2 regions of the Paraburkholderia sp. RL17-347-BIC-D genome follow, and region 1 is predicted to be linked to the other one. Evidence: riboswitches for the same ligand, from Rfam matches in the RefSeq annotation. Region 1 holds a riboswitch; the other holds the start of a gene.
The links. A riboswitch is a leader RNA that binds a small molecule or an ion and turns the genes downstream of it on or off. The one in region 1 is predicted to bind manganese.
Positions count from the first base shown of each region.

Region 1 (3,279 bases):
ACGTCAGGATCGTCGTAATCAGCATCGTGCCGGTGACAGCGATACCGTACGCGGAGCCGAGCGCCGTGGATGAACCGAAGCCGAGCACAGCCGCCACGACGGCGGCCAATAACGTCCAGTTGATGCCTGGCACGTAGATTTGCCCCATTTCCCTTTCCGACGTGTAGACGACATTCATGCGCGGCAGAAAGCCGAGTTGCATCGCCTGCTTCGTCATCGAATACGTGCCGGAGATAACGGCTTGCGACGCGATTACGGTCGCGATCGTCGAAAGCACGATCATAGGATACAGCGCCCATTGCGGAAACAGTTTGTAGAACGGATTTTGCAGCGCGCCCGGATCGGCAAGCAGCAACGCGCCCTGCCCCAGATAGTTCAACGCAAGCGCGGGAAACACGAGGCCGAACCACGTCAGCCGGATCGGCCTCGCGCCGAAATGTCCCATGTCCGCATAGAGCGCTTCCGCGCCGGTCAAGGACAGAACGACCGCACCCAAAGCAACGAACGCCAGCCACCGATGATGCAGGCAAAACGCCAGCCCCGCGAGCGGATTGAGCGCGACGAGAATCGCGGGCGCGCGCATCAGGTTAATGACGCCCACCACGGCAAGCACGATGAACCAGAGCACCATCACCGGTCCGAACACGATGCCGATACCGGCCGTTCCGCGCTTCTGCATCAGGAACAATGTGACCAGCGCAACCAGCGTTACGGGAATCACACAGGTCTTGAGAAACGGCGCGGCGACCTGAAGACCTTCGACCGCGCTCAACACCGAGATCGCCGGCGTGATCACACTGTCGCCGTAAAAGAGCGCGGCGCCCATGATGCCGACACCCAGCAACATATGGCGCAAGCGCGGCCGCGTGGCAACCGACGACGCAGCCAGCGCCAGCAGCGCCATGATCCCACCTTCGCCGTGATTGTTCGCGCGCAGAATCAACGTGACGTATTTGAGCGAGACGACGACGATCAGCGACCAGACGATCAGCGAGACAATGCCGACCACATTCAGCGCGTTGAGCGACAGTCCGTTGACTGGATCGAACACCGTCTGCAGCGTATAGAGTGGACTGGTGCCGATGTCGCCATACACCACACCCAATGCTGCAAGCGCGAGTGCGGGCATCGCCGGCCGCTGATGCCCGCGCCCGCCGGAATGGCCCGCATCGGGCGCGGCGGATACTGACTGGCTCATGTCTCGCTCCAGTTTCGCGTTCTCGCGGTGCAACAATTGGCATAGGCCGATGCACGTGCGGAACCGATTCATGCTTTTGTCAGGCCTCGTTTTTTTCGAGGAGTCGCCTGCGTCCCCACGCAACAGTCAGCGTCGCCGAAGCAACCTCCGTACGAGGAACGGGCGTCCCGTTGCCCTATCGCCGGACGCGCATTCGTATTGTTCTGATGTTTTGCGTACCTGCCTTCCGCGAACGTGACCTGTCTCTTTTCCTGAAGGACGGTGTGCCACTAATTCAACATATACCATCGGCCGATTGCCACGCTACTGATACATGAAGTGGCGACAGATTTATTTCGTCTCCACATACGCGAGGTGCGATCCGTATTACATAAAGCTTTCGATGTGATATGCTCGCCCCTGTCTTTGGGGAGTAGCCGGCTTCTACCCAGAAGCGCCTGCGTCAACATTCTCGGTCGCGCAGACCGTGGTGCAGGTAGCCCTTTGGTTGGCAAGACCATCGACACACCACGCGACCGGTCGGGCGCGGAGGTGTGTCGCGGTTTTCCGCCCGACCTCGAGCCCTCCTCTCATGAATCCTGTCGCAACGCTGTTCCTTGCTTTCGCCATGTCCACCGACGCCTTTGCGGCCGCAATCGGCAAAGGCGCCACGCTCAAACGTCCTCACTGGCGTGAGGCTGTCAGGACGGGACTCATCTTCGGCGTCATCGAAGCGCTGACACCCCTGGTCGGATGGTTCCTCGGCAAAGCTGCAGCGCAATACGTCTCCGCATGGGATCACTGGATCGCGTTTGCGCTGTTGTTGGTCCTCGGCGCCCGCATGGTTTTCAATAGCTTTGCCGCCAAGGAAATCGAGGCGGCGAAACCGTCGACTCATTCGTTCTGGTTGCTGGCGCTGACCGGCTTTGCCACGAGTATCGATGCCATGGCGGTCGGTGCGGGCCTCGCCTTCGTGGACGTCAACATCTATTCCACTGCCGCCGCGATCGGGCTCGCCACCATGACGATGGTCACGATCGGCGTGATGCTCGGCCGTGTCATCGGGCATGTGGCCGGCAGGCGTGCGGAGTTGGCGGGTGGCGTCGTGCTGATCGGTATTGGCAGCACTATCCTGGCTGAGCATCTGAAGATCATCGGCTAGACGGTGGTTGACGGCCGCCGGCTGCTCTCCACCTCTTGCGGCGCGATCGACGACTGGCGCGCGCGCCGCCTGTATCATGGCGGGCTTGCGTCCGACCTGAAGTCCGCGCAAACGCATCCACCCACGACAACCCAGAGGAAGATTGGCATGACGGCCGCAACGCAATTCGATCAGGTTTCCATTGTTAAACGAGCCAACGTCTACTTCGACGGCAAGTGTGTCTCGCACACCGTTCTCTTTGCCGACGGTACGCGCAAAACGCTTGGCGTGATCCTGCCCGGCGCGCTGAACTTCGGCACTGATGCGCCGGAACTCATGGAAGTGCAGGCCGGCCAATGCCGCATCCGCCTCGAAGGCAGTGACGAGTGGAAGACGTATGGTGCGGGCGAGTCGTTTTCGGTGCCCGGGAAAAGCCGCTTCGATATCGACGTGATCGAAACACTCGACTACGTCTGCAGCTATCTGTAAAACGTGTCGCGTCGTACGACATTGGTACGGCGCGCGCATTCAAACGTGTGATTGATGATCGCCGGTTGGGCACGAGCTACAACCCAACCGACGAAGAGACGATTCCGAATCGAAGTTTCCGTTGAGATCAACGGCGCTTCATCTTGATCACTCGCGAAATCTGACCAAGCGTAAAGCCCGTGTTCTGCACGTACTTGGCGTAGTCGATCGGAGCAGTAAACGATTCCTCGGTGACGTACTCGCCCATGTAACGGAATCGGTCAGTCGCTGTTCGGACAAAAACAGGCAGTGGGTCGGTCTGTCGCGCGAGCGTTCGGCCTGCCGCTCGTGCAGCGGCGCTGCCATCGCAGACGATCACATCCGGTGCATACGGGTTGAGATCCTGACGCAATCGCGCAGCGACGACCTTGCCGCCCTTCACGGGCAAGAATGCCTGTTTGCATCCTCCCGTCACCCGATGAATATCTTCCCG
Region 1 covers NZ_JARESS010000020.1:108,285-111,563, reverse strand. The annotation lists gene P0D96_RS25390 (potassium transporter Kup) at 1-1,198, opposite strand, end outside; yybP-ykoY riboswitch at 1,594-1,760, shown strand; gene mntP (manganese efflux pump MntP) at 1,770-2,339, shown strand; gene ppnP (pyrimidine/purine nucleoside phosphorylase) at 2,487-2,807, shown strand; gene P0D96_RS25375 (DUF6697 family protein) at 2,935-3,279, opposite strand, start outside.

Region 2 (3,279 bases), on a different contig from region 1:
GGGCGGCGACGTCGAGTTCGTCCGCGACGTGGCTCAGCGCATGTACGGCATTCCGCCCGAGCAGGTGATCGGCAGCACCGTGAAGTATCGCTACGGCCAGAGCAACGGCGCGGTCTCGCTGACGCGCCTCGCGCAAGTCGACACGCTGGTCGACGGCTCGGCCAAACCACTTGCCATCGATCGCGTGATCGGCCGACGTCCGGTGATCGCGTTCGGTAACGCGGACGGCGACGCGCCGATGCTCGAATGGACCTCGGCAGGCGACGGCCCGCGCCTCGCCGCGCTCGTGCATCACACAGACGCGCAACGCGAATACGCGTACGACCGCGCGGCGAAGAGCGGCAAGCTCGACAAAGGTCTGGACGAGGCCGGCGCGAAAGGCTGGCTCGTCGTCGATATGAAAGATGATTGGAAGACCGTGTTCAAGCCTGAAGGCGCGACGACGGCAGCGGCGCCGGCGACGCCCCCGGCGAACTGAGCCTGAACCGCTGAAGGCCATTCGTAAGCGGCCTTCAGCGGTTGTTAGAGTTGTCGCGCTATGACTGGCTTTAGCGCCTTGTCTAGCGACTCAGCGTAATCGCCAGATACGTGGCATAGAGCGCGCCGCAAACCAGCAACGCCCACACCGGCACGCCGCGCTCGCGCACGTTGAGCCGCAGCCACGCCGCCGCCGCGAGCGTGATCACGATGCCGGTCACCACTTCGATGCGCGGCACCCACGGCGTCAGCAGAATACCGATCGCTGGCAGCAAGGTGCCTTGGAACACCATCGCGCCGGTGATGTTGCCGAACGCCAGCGTGTCCTTGCCGCGGCGAATCCACAGAATGCTGTTGACCTTCTCGGGCAGCTCGGTGGCGATAGGAATGATCAGCAGCGAGAGCAGCAGCGGCGACACCCCAAGCGCCTGCGACACGCCGCGCACACCATGGATGAAGCCTTCCGCGCCCCACACCAGCAGCGCGACGGCCAGCGCCAGTTGCACCACGATGGTCGCGAGATTGGTCGGCACGCGAAGGCGCGCGATCAGCATCTTGCCCGGCGCTTCGGTGCCGTGACCGGCATCGACCAGATCATTCGATGCGCGGAAGGTCATCACCACATAAGTGACGTACACGCCGACCAGCGCCACGCTGAAGAACGCGCGCACCATCATCTGCTCGTGCGGCACGTACATCGCTGCGGCGGCCAGCACGAACGCGCACAGGAAATAGTTGAGGTCGCGCGTGAAACCCGTACGCTCTGGCGCGACCCAGCCGCGCGCGCCGCGTGAACCGAGAATCGCAAGCGTCATGAGGAAGGTGGAGAGGGTGGAGAGCATCAGCGGCGCGCCGAGAATCGCGCCGACGCCGATCTCCTGATTGACCGCGCTATCCGTCGTGCCGCCCGCGATCGCGAGCAGCGGCACTAGCGTCTCGGGCAGCGCTGTGCCGACAGCGGCGAATAGCGAACCCGTTACGCCTTCGGAAATCTTGAGGCGTTCGCCCAGATGCTCGAGCGCATTGGTGAAGAGCTCGGCCGCCACCAGAATGACGACCAGCATGATGCCAAGTTCGAACAGGAGACCAGTCATGCGCGGCGCTCCGCATACACGCAGAAGCAGCGGCGCGGCGGACGGGCAGAAGGGGAGACTGGCAGGGTACGACGATGTTTCACAGGGCAACTCCGCGGTCGGACGTAGATGACAAACCAATGACGCACCGCCGCCCGTCCGACCAGAACGAGGCAGTGCGTCAATGGGCTCGCCAAACCGACCCGGTCGAACGCGCCATGACCCGCAGGCCAAGTATGTTGACGCGCTCATCCTTCAAAGGATGAAGGAAGTCGGGACACGACAAGGCCGCAAAAAACAAAAGGGCTTAGCGCATTCTGCGTAAGCCCTTGAACGAGATCGACTCTCTATGGTGCGCCCGGCTGGGATCGAACCAGCAACCCCTGCCTTCGGAGGGCAGTACTCTATCCATTGAGCTACGGGCGCTTCAACACGAAAGCGCGGCAACCAGAACGGATGCGACGCCAAAGCGAGACCGAAAGGATACCCGGTTTCGGCCACACCGTCCACCGGACGGCCCCAATGACGGCATTCGGCGGCTTTCCGACAACCCTCGCGATGCGGGTAAACGCCTGCTGAACACCCCGCCGCGCCCCTCGCCGCCGTCGAAATGTTCCGTCTATAATCGTCCGTGGCTGATTAAAGAACAAGAAGTTGCCGTCACGCTGTACCGCTCACATACCCACGGAGACGAGACAAGCATGAGCGAAGCACCACACGGAGCCCCGATCAAAACCCCCGGACAGCTCGTCGCCGCGATCATTGCCAGTTTTGCGGTACCGATCGTCATCATCGTTCTGCTAGTGATCTACGTCGACAATTCGACGCGCACCGGCGCCGGCACCGACTCTCTCTCCGAAGCCGAGGTCACCGCCCGCATCAAGCCGTTCGCCCAGGTCGACATTCGCGACGCCAACGCGCCGCGCGTCTACAAGAGCGGCGAGGAAGTCTACAAGGCCGTGTGCTCCGCGTGTCACGCGTCGGGTGCGGCAGGCGCGCCGAAATTTACCAATGCTGCCGACTGGGCGCCGCGCATCGCGCAAGGCTTCGATACGCTGCTGCACACTGCCCTCACCGGTAAAGGCGCGATGCCGCCGCGCGGCGGCACCAGCCCGGACGACTACAGCGATTTTGAGATCGCCCGCGCGGTCGCCTATATGGCCAACAACTCCGGCGGAAGCTTCCCTGAACCGGCTCAGCCGGCAGCAGGCGCCGCTGCGGCCTCCGGTGCAGCAGCGGCAGCGCCGGCCGGCGCTTCCGACGCGGGCGCGGCTCAGGCCGCCGCAGCGATGGCCGCCATGGCCAGCGTGCCGCAAGCGGCCGCGCCGGCAGCGGGCGGCACGCAAAGCGCGGACGCGTCGCAAGCCGGCAAGGCGTTGTATCAGCAGGTTTGCCAGGCCTGTCACGCGGCTGGCGTGCTGAATGCACCGAAATTCGGCGACAAGGACGCCTGGGCACCGCGTCTGAAAGAGCCAATGGACACGGTCTATAACTACGCGCTGCACGGCAAGGGCGCGATGCCTCCGAAGGGCGGCTCGACTGCCTCCGACGCGGACGTGAAGGCCGCCGTCGACTACATGGTCAGCGCGGTGAAGTAAGACGCACCGCTCGCGGCGTTTGCCGCGTGACAAAAAATCCCTGCACCGTGGCGACGCGGCGCAGGGATTTTTTTATATCTCGGCCAACAGACACGCCTACGAGATTCGCGTTATGCGCCAGGTTGGGCGCT
Region 2 covers NZ_JARESS010000003.1:164,980-168,258, forward strand. The annotation lists gene P0D96_RS06275 (HAD family hydrolase) at 1-478, shown strand, start outside; gene P0D96_RS06280 (sodium:calcium antiporter) at 561-1,571, opposite strand; yybP-ykoY riboswitch at 1,668-1,826, opposite strand; tRNA gene P0D96_RS06285 (tRNA-Arg) at 1,901-1,976, opposite strand; gene P0D96_RS06290 (c-type cytochrome) at 2,252-3,148, shown strand.
Region 2: linked by a shared signal. The riboswitch ahead of P0D96_RS06280 (sodium:calcium antiporter) and the one ahead of mntP (manganese efflux pump MntP) in region 1 are both predicted to bind manganese.